Regions from separate parts of the Nocardia sp. NPDC004340 genome, predicted to be linked through region 1. Evidence: riboswitches for the same ligand, from Rfam matches in the RefSeq annotation. Region 1 holds a riboswitch; each other region holds the start of a gene.
What was found. Region 1 has a riboswitch for S-adenosylmethionine ahead of ACWEOI_RS07035 (rhodanese-like domain-containing protein). Riboswitches for the same ligand answer to the same signal wherever they lie in the genome.

Region 1 (5,185 bases):
CATGCGGACCATCCTGGTCACCACCGGCATCTCCACGCCCGCCATGGTCGAGCAGTTCCCGTACCGCCCGACCGCCATCCTGCCATCGGTCGCCTCGCTGGTCGGCAAGACCAAGGACCCGTTCGCGCTGTAGTCAGGCGGCGCCCGTCGCGTCGTCCTCGAGTGCGTCGAGGGCGGCCGACAGGGTCGTCAGCGCGTCCACGACCCGCTCCAGCTCATCCCTGCCCAGTTGCGCGACAAGGCGTTTCGCCATCGCCGCGTGCTGCGGGTCGATCGCGCGGACCGCGTCGTGACCGGACTCGGTGATGGCCACCAGCTTGGCGCGCCGATGCGCCGGATTCGGCTGGTACTCGACGAATCCCTTGCCCTCCAGCACATCCGCGATGCGCTGCACGCTCTGCCGGGTGATGCCCATCTCGCGGGCGATGCCCGCCACCGGCAACGGCCGGTGCAGGATCGCGCCCAGTACCTGCCACCACGCCACCGTGATCCCGGACGGCCTCGCCAATTCCTCGGCGATGCCGAGGAATTGGCCGTTCAGCTTGAACGACGTGACCGCCGCCGTCGCGAACAGTTCCTGCCCGGTGCGCGTCACCGCGCGGCCGCCCGCTGCTGCTCGTACTCGTAGAGCGTGTAGAAGCCCGCGGGATCGTTGTTTCCGTACAGCTTGTACCAGGCCTCCAGCACGTGCGGCTCGAAAATGTCCAGGCGAGCAAGGATCTCGCGCGCGAACTCGACCGGGCTGGTGCCGGACGCCGTGATCACGTCGCCACCGGTGACGGCGGGCGTCTGGACGAAGTGCTCACCGCCCGCGTAGCCGCTGTAGGCCAGGTATTCGGCGGCATTGCTGGTGTGCGGCCGATCGTCGAGCAGCCCCTCCTGCGCCAGCGCGAAGGTGCCACCGCAGATCGCCGCCACCGGGATCCCGGCCGTCACGAACTCGCGGGCCTTGCGGGCGAAAGCGGCGGGGGCCTCGGGATGAAGCTCGGTCTCCAGGCCCGGCAGGATCAGCATGGCACTGTCGCCCGGCTTCAGATCGTCGAGGACGACGTCCGGCAGGACGCGCATGCCACCCATCGAGGTGATCGGTTCGGCGCTGACGGCGACCGTCTTGACCTGCCATGTTCCCGGGTCACGGTGCCAGAGTGCGCGATTGATGTGTGCGGTCGCGTGGCCGACCTCCCAGTCCGAGAAGGTGTCGTAGACGGCCATGTGCACTGTTTTCATCATGACAGCATGCTGTCATTTTTGACAGCATGCTGTCAAGATCATTCGGGTCCATGAACGACGAAGGGCCGGAACCCCATGGGTTCCGGCCCTGTCGACTACTCGTCGGCTCAGCTCAACGCGTGATCCAGATCGTTGAGCAGATCCTCCACGTCCTCCAGACCGATGGAGACGCGCAGCACGCCATCGGTAATGCCCACGGCCGCACGGCCTTCCGGCCCCATCGCCCGGTGGGTGGTGGTGGCCGGGTGGGTGATCAGCGTCTTCGCGTCACCGAGGTTGTTGGAGATGTCGATGATCCGCAGCCGGTTCAGCACCTCGAACGCGCGCTTCTTGGCCTCGTTGTCGCCGGCCTTCAGCTCGAAGGTGATCACCGTGCCGCCGCCCGACATCTGGCGCTTGGCCAGCTCGAACTGCGGATGCGAGGACAGGAACGGGTACTTCACCCACGCCACCGCCGGATGCGACTCCAGGAACTGGGCGATCTTCAACGCCGAGTCCACCGACTGGCGCAGGCGCAGCGGCATCGTCTCCAGACCCTTGAGCAGGGTCCAGGCATTGAACGGGCTCAGCGCCGGACCGGTGTGGCGCATCAGGTTCTTCACCGGGCCGTCGATGTACTCCCGCGGACCCAGGATCGCGCCGCCGAGCACCCGGCCCTGGCCGTCGATGTGCTTGGTGCCCGAGTAGACGGTGATGTCCGCGCCCAGATCGAAGCCGCGCTGCAGCAGCGGGGTGGCGAAGACGTTGTCCAGCACCACCTTCGCGCCCGCCGCGTGCGCCAGATCCGAGACCGCGCGCACATCGGTGAGAGTCTGCATCGGGTTCGAGGGGGTCTCGAAGAAGACGGCCTGGGTGGGGACGGACAGCGCCTGCCCCCACTGGTTCAGGTCCTCGCCGTCGACGAACACCGTCTCCACGCCCCAGCGCGGCAGGATCTCGTTGGCCACCACGAAGCAGGAGCCGAACAGGCTGCGCGCCGCGACCAGCCGGTCACCGGCGGACAGCAGCGCGCCCAGCGCGGTGAACACCGCCGACATGCCCGACGCGGTCGCGAAACAGGCTTCCGCGCCGTCGATCAGGCGCAGCCGCTCCTCGAACATGGCGACCGTCGGGTTGCCGTAGCGCGAGTACACGAAGTGCTCGATATCGCCGGTGAAGGAGGCCTCGGCCGCCTCGGCGCTCTCGTAGACGAAACCCGAATTGAGGAACAGCGCCTCGGAGGTCTCGTCGAAGCCGGAGCGCCGGGTGCCGCCGCGGACCGCCTGGGTGGCGGGGCCGACGCCCTCGGGGAGCGGTTTCTCGAAAGAGCCGCCGGTGATCATGACTGCCTCCACGGAAGTCCGTCGGCGCGCCAGCCGGTGCTGCCGCGGTGGCCTTGGCCGTCGAGCGCACCCTCGAAGCCGTCGACCACATTGAACGAGGGGGTGATGCCGAGTGTGGTGGCGGCGGTGGCCGCGCCGATCGAACGCTGGCCGGAGCGACAGATGAAGATGACGGGCGCGTCCGAGTCCGGGGTCCGGTGGGCCAGCGACTGCTTCAGCAGGTCGGTGAACCGGGCGTTGGGGGTACCGGTGACGTCGACCCACTCGATCAGCGCGGTCGGACGGCCGATGCCGCCGGTGTCGGGCACGCCGACGAACCGCCACTCGGCCTCGGTGCGCACGTCCACCAGGACCGCATCGGGGTTGTCGCGCAACAACTCCCACGCCTGCTTGGGCGTGATGTCACCTGCGTAGCTCACTTGTACCTCCTGAGAATCCGCACTTGCCGCACCGCTGTCCGATGCGAGGCCAGGTCGTCACCCGGAGCACCCCACCGCGGAGGAGGGTTGCCGACCAGCCAGCCGGGGCTTGGCGCTGGTACTCATGACCTGGGATTGAGATTGCCGAAGAACCGTCCCCACTGTCAAACCCCAGTGAGGTATTCGGCCGTTGTCACGAATTACAGACCAACCAGCGGGAATTCTCCTTGGCGAAGTGCCACGTCGACGTCGTCGGCGCCCCGGCGACGGTGAACGTGACCTGCGCGGTGGCCTGGTCGCCCGTGACGGACGCGTCGGTCAGCTTGTCGAAGGCGATCGAGCCGCCGGTCGCGGTGGCCGCCTTCAGCGGCGAGGCGTTCTCGTCGAATCCCTTGCAGGACAGCACCGGGTCGTACTTCCCGGAGTCGTTGCGGGCCATCACGAACTTGGTCGCCGCCAGCGAGAGCCGATCGGAATCTGTGACATTCTTCTCAACCGGCGACACGACCGACGCGATCACGATTCCCAGGATCACCACCGCGATGATTCCCGCCGCCACCAGGAACGGCCACATGCTGCGGGTCTCGTTCTGGTCGATCCGGATCGGGGTCTCCTCGGCGTCGCTCATGGGTAGATCATGCCTGGTCCCCTTGTGCGGGCCGCCGCGTGCCATCGATAGAATCAGCAGAATTTCCCGCCCCAGCGCGGGAATAGCAAGACTACGCAGCAACGCTGCAGCGTCGGGGGCCAACGGAGGCCGCCGAGGCCAGAGCGTCAACTTAGCCTAAGCTAAGAGCGACGGCTGAGTTTTGACGGCAAGTTAGTTTCGACCCAAAGGGTGCGCGGAAGAATGACCGAACAGAGTGCAGCGACCCGCCCGCTACGCATTGCGATCGTGGGCGCAGGACCGGCCGGCATCTACGCCGCCGACGCGTTGATGAAGTCCGACGCGGACGTGAGCATCGATCTCTACGAGCGCATGCCCGCGCCCTTCGGCCTGATCCGCTACGGCGTGGCGCCGGACCACCCGCGCATCAAGGGCATCATCACCGCGCTGCACAAGGTGCTCGACAAGCCGCAGGTCCGCCTGCTGGGCAATATCGACTACGGCGTCGACATCACCCTCGAGGACCTGCAGCAGTTCTACGACGCGGTCATCTTCTCCACCGGCGCCAACGCCGACCGCGCGCTGGGCGTCCCGGGCATCGACCTGGACGGCTCCTACGGCGCCGCGGACTTCGTGTCCTGGTACGACGGCCACCCCGACGTCGCCCGCACCTGGCCGCTGGAGGCGGAGAAGGTCGCCGTCCTCGGCGTCGGCAACGTCGCCCTCGACGTGGCGCGCGTGCTCGCCAAGACCGGCGACGAGCTGCTGCCGACCGAGATCCCGCCGAACGTCTACGAGGGCCTCCAGGCCAACAAGGCGCTCGAGGTGCACGTGTTCGGCCGCCGCGGTCCCGCGCAGGCCAAGTTCACCCCGCTCGAGCTGCGCGAGCTCGACCACTCGCCGACCATCGAGGTCATCGTCGACCCCGAGGACATCGACTACGACGAGGGCTCCGAGGCCGCGCGCCGGCACTCCAAGCAGGTCGACATGATCTGCAACACCCTCGAGCAGTGGGCCATCCGCGACGTCGGCGACCGCCCGCACAAGCTGTTCCTGCACTTCTTCGAGAACCCCTCGGAGATCCTGGGCGAGGACGGCAAGGTCGTGGGCCTGCGCACCGAGCGCACCCAGCTCGACGGCACCGGAAACTGCAAGGGCACCGGCGAATTCAAGGACTGGGACATCCAGGCCGTGTACCGCGCGGTAGGCTACCTGTCGCAGAACATCCCGGCCCTGCCCTTCGACGACCAGGCCGGCACCGTGCCCAACGAGGCCGGTCGCGTGATCGTCGACGAGAACGCCGACGGCGCGGCTCGCTACATGCCCGCTACCTACGTCACCGGCTGGATCAAGCGCGGCCCGGTCGGCCTCATCGGCCACACCAAGGGCGACGCCAACGAGACCATCGCCTGCCTGCTCGACGACGCCGCCGACTTCGCCCCGGCCGCCAAGCCGGAGCTCGAGGCCGTCACCGAGTTCCTCGAGGGCAAGGGCATCCCGTTCACCACCTGGGCCGGCTGGTACCGCCTGGACGCGCACGAGCGCGCCCTCGGCGAGCCGCAGGGTCGCGAGCGGGTCAAGGTCGTCGAGCGCGACGAGATGCTGGC
Region 2 (5,185 bases), 790 kb from region 1:
GCCGCCCCTACCCCGGCCACGCCGCGTTGCAGACCGCGGCGGCCGCGGAACTGCGCGCCATGTCCGCCGTCGATCTGGAACGGGTCTTCGATTCCTGTGCGCACCAGCCGGTTTCGGAGCGCACCGTGGAGGAGCTCGCCCCGATCGTGTCCAACCGCCTGACCACGATGCTGGGCCCCGAGGAGGGCTACCCCGACTACTGATCCCCCCGCACATCCACCGCAATCGCTCTACCCTGGTTGCCATGCGCAGGTCCCTGCCACCGGTCGCGTCGAAGGTTTCCGACACCTTGATCGCGCGCGGCCATCACGGGGTGATCATCACCCAGCCCACACCCACCCCCACCGCGCGCGATGCGGCCGACGCGGTCGGCGTCACCATCGGGGCCATCACCAAATCCCTGGTGTTCCTGCTCGACGACGACCCCGTACTGCTGCTCGTCTCCGGCGCGCACCAGGTGCATCTGGCGCGCACCGGGCAACGTCTGGAGGGCACGCTCAGCCGGGCGCCCGCGGCCATGGTCCAGGAGGTGACCGGGCAGCCCATAGGCGGCGTCGCGCCGCTCGGGCACCCCACCAACCTGCCCACCTTCGTCGACAACGCGCTGGCCCAGTACCAGGAGCTGTGGGCGGCGGGCGGGCATCCGAACACCCTGTTCCGCACGACCTTCGGCGAGCTGTGCCGAATCACCGCGGGCCTGGCCATCGACGTGGACTGACCGCCGTCGACGGGGTTTTCCGCCGGCGTGGAATACCTGGGCCCGCGACCACGTAGGTTCTTGACGTGACCGATTCTCCGACGCCCGGCGCCGAGTTACACGTGCCCGACGACCTGAGCGGCATCACCGCGCAGCAGTTCCGTGCCGCCATGCGGCACTATCCGGCCGGCGTCACCATCGTCACGCTGAACTCCGCGCAGGGTCCGGTCGGATTCACCGCGACCTCGTTCGCCTCACTGTCGGCGCAGCCGCCGCTCATCTCGTTCAATATCGCCGAGACCTCCTCCAGCATCGAGGCCATGCTCGGGGCCGAATCGGTGGTGGTGCACTTCCTGGGCGAACATCAGAAGCATCTGGCGCAGCGGTTCAGCCGGTCCGCCGAGGAGCGCTTCACCGACAAGTCCTTGTGGGCCACGCTCGGCTCCGGCGAACCGGTCCTGCACGGCACCCCGATCTGGGTGCGCGCGACCGTGCACCAGCTGATCCCCGTCGGCGATCACACGCTGGTGATCGGACTGGTCACGCAGGTGCACGACAACACCGAGAGCTCGCCCGCGGCCGGCCCGCTGGTGTACTACAACGGCGCCTATCACCGCGCCGAGATCGCCGACTGACCTCAGGCCGCCGAGGCCGCGGTGCCGATACCCAGCGCCGCCAGGATGGCCGCGCTCGCCTGTTCCAGCCGGGCCCGGATCCGCGGCCGCTTCAACAGCGTGACCGCGCGGGCGGCGGCCACCGCGAGCAGGATCATCTCGATCGCCGCGATGCTGGATTCGATGGCGCCGAGGGTGAGCGTGTTCAGGAAGGTCACCTCGGTCAGGAACTGCGGCAGCACCGCGAGGTAGAACAACCCCACCTTCGGGTTGAAAACACAGGACAGCAATCCGGCAGCGAACGCCGAGCGCATCGACGCGGGCGTGCCCTGCGCGACCGTCACCTCCGGCTCGGCCTCCGCGTTCCGTGCGCGCCGATGCTCGACCAGCGCCCGAATCCCCAGGTACAGCAGGTAGATTCCGCCGATCACCTTCAGCGTGCGATACGCGGTCGCCGACTGTTCCAGCAACGCTGCCACTCCGGCCGCCACCACCGTCGCCCAGACGATCCCGCCGAACGCCGAGCCCACCGCCGCCGCGATCCCGGGTCGCGGTCCGGCCATCGAGAATCGCAGCACCAGAAAGGTATCGGGACCCGGTGTGAGCGCCAGCAGCACGCACAACCCCGCGAAACTCAACAGCAGCGGAAGACTCATGCCCTCCATGGCAACCCATCGCGGCGACGCGACGCAAGGGTGATATCGCTGACCCTGCCCCCGACGAGCAGGGCCAACGGTGCGCCCCCGAGCACGGCGAAGGCCGCCGCCCCCGCCTGGTGGACGGAGCGCGACGGCCTCTGGTGACGGTGTTCTAGTTCCGCGCGCCGAACTCCGCACCGAGTTCACGGAACAGATCGGTGTTCATCGTGAACGCCAGTCGCGCCTCGTCGAGCACGCGATCGACTTCGGGACCTTCGAGGGGAAGCTGGTCCAGGGCCTCGCGGTACTCGCGCTTGAACGCGGCCGGATTGGTGATCTCGTCGAAGACGTAGAAGCGCACGCCGTCGCCCTTCTTGGGCAGGTCCCACAGCTTCTCGGCGGTGCCGCGGATGACCTGGCCGCCGGAGAGATCACCCAGGTAGCGGGTGTAGTGGTGGACGACGTACCCGGCCGGCCACTCCTGCGCGCACTCTTCGATGCGGGCGGCGTAGGCGGCGGTGGCCGGCAGCGGCTGCAGCTCGTCGCGCCAGTTCGCGCCGCCCAGGTGGGCCAGGTCGGTCTCGAGCGCGGCCAGGCGCGCCAGTTCCGGCTTCACGAACGGGCCCGCGACGGAGTCGGATGCCAGTGTGGCGGAATGCTTTTCGAGGGCCTCGTAGACGAACCAGAGCTGGCCGGTGTAGCGGAGGAAGGCCTCGACGCCGAGCTGGCCGGTGAGCAGGTCACGCATGAACGTGGAGTGCTCGGCCTCGTTGTGCTGCTGCTCGGTCGCGGTGCGAATGAGCGTCGAGAACGGGGCGGCGGCGGTGTCCGTGTCCAACATGGTCGGGCTCCTCGTGGTCAACTCCGGGGGCACCACTTTGGCTACCCTAACTTCCTCATCGACCCTACGCCCCAGCAACGATCGCGCGATTCGAACTTTGCGGCCCACCCACTCCAACTTTCGGATGATTTTTCCGATTCGCCGGTGCCGTTGGTCACAGGTTCTCAGCGGGCCTGGAGGTCGTGTGCGGTCCGCCGCAGCGCCACCGCGGCCCGGGCGAAGTAGTCGAAGAGCACCAAGCCCCTCGGCCGCGGCGGCGAACGGTCCCCGGCCTCGAACGCTGCGTCTCCGCCGTGAAGATCTGACCCGGCAGGCCGGGCCGGGCAGGGTTGACAAGCCCGCGACGCGTCTGCCAATCTCGCACTCAGGTCATGAGTACCAGCGCTAAGCCCCGGCTAGCTGGTCGGCAACCCTCCACCGCGGCGGGGTGCTCCGGGTGACGACCGGGCCGTCGCCCGACCGGGCGCGGCAAGCGCGGACTCACGATCGATTCCTGTTTTCCGATCGCGTGTCCCCTGAATCCGATGGGATTTGTGATGACCGCTTTCGCCGACCAGACCTGTGCTCCCCTCGCCACCGTGTCCGGCTGTGACCTCCGGGTTCCGCTGGTCCAGGGCGGGACCACGGGCTACGCCAACTTCGACTACGCCGCCAGCGCGCCCGCGTTGCGGCAGGTCACCGACCGGGTCGCCGACCTGCTGCCGTTCTACGCCAGCGTGCACCGCGGCGCCGGATACGCCTCCCGCGTCTCCACCGACTGCTACGAATCGGCCCGCGGCTCCGTCGCCCGCTTCCTCAACGCCGCCGACGACCAGGTGGTGGTCTTCACCCGCAACACCACCGACTCGCTGAACCTGCTGGCCGCGTGCGTGCCCGGCGACACCGTGGTGCTGGATGTCGAACACCACGCCAACTTCCTGCCCTGGACCCGGCACGGCCGCCGCGTGGTGCCGGTCGCCGACACCATCGAGGAGACCATCCAGCGACTGGTCGCCGAACTGTGCTCGAAACCCGCTGCGCTGCTGGCGGTTACCGGCGCTTCCAATGTGACCGGCGAACTGCTGCCGCTGGAACGGCTGGCCTGGATCGCGCACCAGTGCGGCACCCGCATCCTGGTCGACGCCGCCCAGCTGGCCCCGCACCGACGGATCGACCTGCGCACCACCGGCATCGACTACCTGGCCTTCTCCGGGCACAAGGCGTACGCGCCGTTCGGCGCCGGCGTCCTGGTCGGCCGCCGGGACTGGCTCGACGCCGCCGAGCCGTACCTGGCGGGCGGCGGCGCGGTGCGCTCGGTCACCGCCGACAGCGTGGAGTGGGCGCCCGCGCCGCAGCGCCACGAGGCCGGTTCCCCGAACGTGCTCGGGGTGGCCGCCCTGGCCGCCGCCTGCGACGCGCTCGCCGACCTGGACGAGACCACCGTCGTCGAGCACGAGCAGTACCTCACCCACCGGCTGCGCTACGGGCTGAAAACCGTTCCGGGCGTGAACTTCCTGCGCGTGTGGCGCGACAGCACCGACGCCGTCGGCATCGTCGCGTTCACGGTCGACGGCTTCGAGCCCGGCCAGGTGGCCGCGTACCTCTCCGCCGAACACGGGATCGGTGTGCGCGACGGACGGTTCTGCGCGCACCCGCTGCTGTCGCGGCTCGGGGTGGACGCGGCGCTGCGCGCCAGCATCGGACTCGGCACCACCGCCGCCGACGTGGACCGCCTCATCGACGCCGTCGCCACCCTGGTCGAGCACGGTCCGAGCTGGGATTACGCCCGCACCGACGGCCACTGGAACCCGATCCCGGAAACCCGGCCCTTCGGCGGTTCCGCGGACGGCGGAGCACCCTGCGGATTCTGAGTCGCGCGGAGCGGGTCAGGGCACCATGTAGCGAGCCGCGAGCTCCTCGACGAAAGGGTCGTCCTCGCTGACGGCTTCGAGCAGGTCCAGATCGTTCTGGACCGATACCTGCCGGGTGTCCTGCCGCTCCGGATCGGGCGGTCCGTCCTCGTCGAGCTGGCGGATCAGCTTGTTCCGAACCCGCTCCTTCAGCGATTCGCTCATAGCAAGAGCATCCTCCGCCTAGACGGGTGCGATCCACGTACCCCACGGCGTGTTCCGGACGACCGTGAACACGACGAGGAAGGCCACCGCGATCCACATCGCCGACCTGGGCAGAATCCGCGGTAGTCGCGGCGGCGTCGCCCGGCCCCGCCAGGCGCGCACCAGCCAGGTGCCCCACCAGGCGAGGAAGCCGAGCGTCAACGGCAACAGCAGCACATTGCTGTGGATGGCGTCGAGGAACCGGCCATCGGTCAGATTGTGCAGGCCGCGCAGGCCGCCGCAGCCGGGACACCAGTACCCGGTCAGTTCGTAGAACGGGCAGAACCCGTAGGCCCCCTGCA
Region 3 (5,185 bases), on a different contig from region 1:
TCGCGGGTCGCCGACCGGGGTTGATTGTTGTCGCGACGACGGTTACTGTTGTTGCAACAACATATTTCCCCGATATTGGAGACGACGATGATGTACTCGTTCACCGAAGAGGCCGTGATCACCGGCGACCTGGACCGCGTCTGGGCGGTCGCCACCGATGTCGACCGCTGGTCGGAATGGGACCCGCACGAGGAGAAGTCCCGTATCGACGGTGAGTTCGCGGCCGGGACCAAGGGCTGGGTGAAGCCGAAGGGCGCGCCGGCCGGGCCGTTCACTATCGTGGCCGTGGAGCCGGGACAGTCGTGGACCAGTGAGGCGGGCATCCCGTTCGGGAAGCTGCGCGGTCACCGCACCTACGTCCCGCTCGGCGACGGCCGGGTGCGGGTGGCCGAGCACGTCGAGGTGCACGGGCCGATGGGCCCGCTGTTCAAGCTCGTCTGGGAGAAGGGCATGCGCGCGGACATGCCGCTGACCTTCGCCGCATTGGAACAGGAGGCACGACGGCGTGGCTGAACCACGGGGACCGCTCATGAGTCCGGGCTTCTGGCTGCATCACGCCGCCCTGGAGTGGCGGGCGACGCTGGAACGCAATCTGCGTCCGCTCGGGCTCACGCCGACCCAGTTCAATCTGCTGGCCTCGGCGGGCTGGCTGGGCCGGTCGGGTGAGCTGCCGACCCAGCAGCAGGTGGCGGACATGTCGGGCGCGGATCGGATGATGGCGTCCAAGGTGATTCGCGGTCTGGAGGAGCGGGGGCTGCTGGCGCGACGGGCCGACCCCGTCGACGCCCGCGCGCTGCGGGTCGAGATCACGGCCGAGGGCAGGGAATTGGCGAGCCGGGCGGTGCGGATCGCCGTCGACACCGACGAGCAGCTCTTCGGCGGCGACGGCGATGTGCTGCGCGAGCAGCTGAAACCCATTGCCGCGCACCGGCTGCCCGGCTGACCGGAGGGACGCCCGGTCGGGTGTCGATCAGGCTTTGACCAGGATGGCCCGGGTGTAGAGCAGGCTGAACCCCTGCCGTTGCACGTTCTGCTGCGATTTCGATCCGGGCTGGGTGGTCACCACCGCGATATCGCAGCCCGCCGCGCTCGCCTCGGCCAGGCGTACCGACAGCAGTGAGGATTGGACGCCGTGCCGCCGGTGGGCGGGATCGGTGGCCGCGCCGGTGAGCTGGGCGACGCCGCGGGCCAGCCGCAGGCTCGCGCCTCCGGCCACCCGGCCGTCACGCCGGGCCAGGAACCGCCGCACCCCGGCCGCGCCGGTGAGGTCGCGCATGGCGTTGGCGATGATCTCGGCGGGGAATTCCTCGTGCGAGGCGACGCCCTGGGTGTCGGGGTGGGCGAAGCCGTCCGCGACGACGTCGAGCCAGGCGTCGAATTCGTCGGCGCCGCTGGGCGTCACCTCGACGCCGGACGCGACGTCCGCGGTCAGCGCGGCGCCGAGTTCGCGGCCGAGCACGTTCTCGAACGACACCAGCCGGTACCCGCGTCCGGTGAGCAGTTCCCCGACGCCGGGGTCGCCGAGTTGGGAGACCTCGGCCTGCACGGGCGTCTTGCGGGCCGCGAACAGCCGCTCGATCTCGTCGAGTTCGGCCTCGTCGGGTATCCCCGCGAAGCCGAGCCCGGCGATCTTGTTCAGCGGTGATCCGTCCTCGGCGAAGGACGCGACCCCGCCCGCGAGGGGGATCACGAAGCCGGTGTCCGGTCCGAGCCGGGCCGCGGCGGCCGCGCTGCCCTTGGCGATCAGTTCGGTTTCGACGCCCTCGATGCGGGCGGCGAGGTCGGTTCCACAGAACAGCGTTCCCTGATCGCTCGGCATGGTCCGAGCTTAGGTGGCGGCCCTGCCGCGGGGCCTCCGATTTTCCGCGGCCCGTAGGGTTCGGGATGTGGCTGGTGACCTGGTGGTCGGATTCGACCTGGATATGACGCTGATCGATTCGCGGCCGGGGATCGCCGCGGTGTGGGACGCGGTGGCCGCCAGGACCGGGGTGGCGATCGATTCGGAGCTGGTGGTGTCGCGGCTGGGTCCGCCGCTGGCGCACGAGGCGGCGCAGTGGTTCCCGGAGCACGAGGTGCCGGGTGTGGTGGCCATGTACCGGGAGATGTACCCGGAGTTGGCGGTGCACGCGTCGGATCATCTGCCCGGTGTGGTGGACGCGCTGGCCGCGGTGCACGAGGCCGGGGGCCGGGTGCTGGTGATCACCGCGAAGAACGGGCCGCACGCGCAGCTGCATCTGGATCATCTGGGGCTGGCGGTCGACGAACTGGTCGGCGGGGCCTGGGCGGAGGAGAAGGGGGAGGTGCTGCTCGAGCGCGGCGCCTCGATCTATGTGGGTGATCATCTCGGTGACGTGCGCGCGGCCAAGGTGGCGGACGCGACCTCGGTGGCGGTGACGACCGGACCGTACGCGGCCGAGGAGTTGTCGGCGGCCGGCGCGGACGTGGTGCTGCGGGACCTGACCGAGTTCCGGGCCTGGCTGACCGCGCATCTGACATAGGGGTGAGCGGCGGCATCGGCGGGGGGCGATGCGGCCGCGGGGGCAATTCGCGGGGGTGACAGGGGATTTCCCGGCGGCGGGGCCGGGCGGTGTTTGGCATCAGGGTGATTCGAACGGTGTCGGCCGCCGGTTGTCACGGCTACCTTTCTGGACACGGTCACGAGTATCAGCGTTTTTCGAGCCCCGGCTCGCTGATCGGCAACCCTCGCGTGGGCGGTGGGGTGCCCCGGGTGACGACCAGGCGCTGCCCGACCGGGTGGCGCAAGCGCCAGGACCGCGCATTCCTCTGTCGTGGTCGTGTCCCCCTGCCCGGCCGTGTGCCGGTGCGCGAATGTAGAGGTTGCAATGAGCAGGATCTTGTCCCGGTCGCGTGGTTTCCGGGTGGCGGTGGGTGTCGGGGCGGCGGCGTTGGTCGCGAGTCTGGCGGCGGCCTGCGGTAGCGAATCGTCCGGAAGCAGTTCGGACACCGTGTATTTCGGGGTGTCGGGGCCGAAGACGGGCAATTCCGCCGAGTACGGGCGGCTCTGGCAGCAGGGGTTCGACCTGGCGCTCGACGAGATCAATGCCGCGGGCGGGATCAATGGCAAGAAGGTGGCGCTGAAGTGGGAGGATTCGCAGTCGGATCCGAAGCAGACGGTGCCGATCGCGACCAAGTTCGTGGGTGATCAGTCGATCATCGCGGAGCTGGGCGATTTCTCGTCGCCCGCGTCGATCGCGGCGTCGCCGGTGTACAACCGGGGCAAGCTGGTGCAGTACGGGTTCACCAACTCCGCGGTGGATTTCACCAAGGCGGGGGACTATTCGTGGAGTCCGTCCATCACGTTGGACGTGTACCAGGAGCGCAATGCCGAGTGGGTGCGCTCCAAGGCGAAGAAGGTCTCGGTCGTCTACCTCGAAACCGACTGGGGTAAGCAGGCTTTCAAGTACTTCGAGCAGTTCGCCAAGGAGAAGGGCATCGAGATCGCCTATTCCTCGGCGATCCTGCCGGATTCGCAGGACTTCCGGCCGGTCCTGATCAAGGGCCGGGACGCCAACCCGGAGGCCTTCGTGCACCTGGGGTACGGACCGGACGGTGCGCTGGTGGTCAAGCAGCTGCGGGATGTCGGGTTCACCGGGCAATTCTTCGGCGGGCAGAACACGCCGCAGTTCATCGAGCTGGCGGGCGCCGCGGCCGAGGGCGACATCGTGAACGGTGTGTTCACGCCGTCGGATCCGAGCCCGAAGGTGCAGAACTTCGTCACCAAGTTCCGGGCCAAGTTCAATACCGACCCGGGCGATTTCAATGTGTACGCCTATGACGCGCTGAACGCGGTGGTGAAGGCCGCCAAGGCGGGCGGCGCGACCCGGGAGGGCGTGCTGAAGGGGCTGCGCGAGGTCAAGGACTTCGACGGAATCGGCTTGGGCACCTTCGCCTTCGATCAGCAGACGCGCCGTCCCAGCGGGGTGAAGCCGATCGAGCTGATTCTGCAGAACGGCAAGTTCGTACCGGTCGGAAGCAAGAAGTAGATGTTCGACACGCTCATCGCGGGTCTGGTCCACGGCAATGCGTACGCGCTGATCGCCGTGGGCATCACCCTGATCTTCGGGGTCAGCAATGTCATCAATTTCGCGCACGGCGCGATCTTCGCGTTCGGTTCGGTGCTGGGCTGGTGGCTGATCGCCCAGCACGGGGTGCCGTGGTGGGCCGCGCTGGTCGTGGTGGTGGCGGTGACGGCGCTGGTCGGTGTGGCCATCGACGTGCTGGCGGTGCGGCCGCTGCGCCGGGCCCCGGCCATCGCGGCGCTGCTGGCGACGGTGGCGGTGGGGCTCATCATCGAGAACGTGGTGGCCCTGGTGTTCGGGCCGGACACCCGGCCGTTCCCGCAGGTGTTGTCCACCAACAACTTCCAGGTGGGCGGGGTACGGTTCGGCACCTCCGACGTGGCCATGTTCGCCATCACCCTGCTGGTGATGGGCGGGCTGTGGGCGTTCCTGCGGTTCAGCCGGCACGGGCTGGCGATCCGCGCGACCGCGCAGGATCCGGATGCCGCCGCGCAGATGGGCATCGGGGTCGGGCGGGTGCAGTCGCTGGCCTTCGCCATCGCCTCCGGGCTGGGCGGGCTGGCCGGCATCTTCGTCGGCCTCTACAACTCGAACATCTCGCCCACCAGCGGCGGCGTGGTCGGCATGACCGGCTTCGTGGCGGCCACCATCGGCGGGCTCGGGTCGATTCCGGGCGCGGTGCTCGGCGGCTTCGTGCTCGGCCTGGTGGAGGCGTTCGGCATCTACTGGTTCGGGGACGGCTACCGGGATCTGATCACGTTCGGACTGCTGGTGATCTTCCTGGTGCTGCGGCCCGGCGGGCTGCTGGCCCGGCCGCCCGCCATCGAATCCGAGCCCATGACCGGGACGTTCCTCGGCGCGGGCCGGGAGTTGCGGGTGCGCTGGTGGCACGCGCTGCTGGCTTTCGGTGTTGCGGGCGTGGCGATTCCGTTGATCGCCGACGACTACGGCATTTCGGTGGGCACCCAGATCCTGGCGTACGCGATCATCGCGGTGTCGATGACCCTGGTGGCCGGATCGGCCGGGCAGCTGGCCATCGGGCAGGCCGGGCCGATCGCGATCGGCGCGTACACCTCGGCGGTGCTGACCGTGTCGCACGGGTGGGCGTTCCTGCCCGCCATCGTGGCGGCGGGTGTGGTGGCGGC

Region 2: linked by a shared signal. The riboswitch ahead of ACWEOI_RS03490 (aminotransferase class V-fold PLP-dependent enzyme) and the one ahead of ACWEOI_RS07035 (rhodanese-like domain-containing protein) in region 1 are both predicted to bind S-adenosylmethionine.
Region 3: linked by a shared signal. The riboswitch ahead of ACWEOI_RS11950 (ABC transporter substrate-binding protein) and the one ahead of ACWEOI_RS07035 (rhodanese-like domain-containing protein) in region 1 are both predicted to bind S-adenosylmethionine.

Annotation. Positions count from the first base shown of each region.
Region 1 is NZ_JBSGDW010000001.1:1,592,664-1,597,848, reverse strand. It holds gene ACWEOI_RS07055 (HAD-IIA family hydrolase) at 1-133, shown strand, start outside; gene ACWEOI_RS07050 (MarR family transcriptional regulator) at 134-595, opposite strand; gene ACWEOI_RS07045 (DJ-1/PfpI family protein) at 592-1,230, opposite strand; gene ACWEOI_RS07040 (O-succinylhomoserine sulfhydrylase) at 1,338-2,552, opposite strand; gene ACWEOI_RS07035 (rhodanese-like domain-containing protein) at 2,549-2,971, opposite strand; SAM riboswitch class IV at 2,986-3,101, opposite strand; gene ACWEOI_RS07030 (Rv0361 family membrane protein) at 3,165-3,599, opposite strand; gene ACWEOI_RS07025 (FAD-dependent oxidoreductase) at 3,822-5,185, shown strand, end outside.
Region 2 is NZ_JBSGDW010000001.1:801,370-806,554, forward strand. It holds gene ACWEOI_RS03465 (2-oxo-4-hydroxy-4-carboxy-5-ureidoimidazoline decarboxylase) at 1-203, shown strand, start outside; gene ACWEOI_RS03470 (YbaK/EbsC family protein) at 245-718, shown strand; gene ACWEOI_RS03475 (flavin reductase) at 868-1,332, shown strand; gene ACWEOI_RS03480 (LysE family transporter) at 1,335-1,967, opposite strand; gene ACWEOI_RS03485 (biliverdin-producing heme oxygenase) at 2,122-2,790, opposite strand; SAM riboswitch class IV at 3,158-3,271, shown strand; gene ACWEOI_RS03490 (aminotransferase class V-fold PLP-dependent enzyme) at 3,327-4,640, shown strand; gene ACWEOI_RS03495 (hypothetical protein) at 4,656-4,844, opposite strand; gene ACWEOI_RS03500 (DUF2752 domain-containing protein) at 4,863-5,185, opposite strand, start outside.
Region 3 is NZ_JBSGDW010000002.1:979,774-984,958, reverse strand. It holds gene ACWEOI_RS11970 (SRPBCC family protein) at 88-513, shown strand; gene ACWEOI_RS11965 (MarR family winged helix-turn-helix transcriptional regulator) at 506-943, shown strand; gene ACWEOI_RS11960 (GNAT family N-acetyltransferase) at 971-1,798, opposite strand; gene ACWEOI_RS11955 (HAD family hydrolase) at 1,887-2,498, shown strand; SAM riboswitch class IV at 2,654-2,772, shown strand; gene ACWEOI_RS11950 (ABC transporter substrate-binding protein) at 2,844-4,004, shown strand; gene ACWEOI_RS11945 (ABC transporter permease subunit) at 4,005-5,185, shown strand, end outside.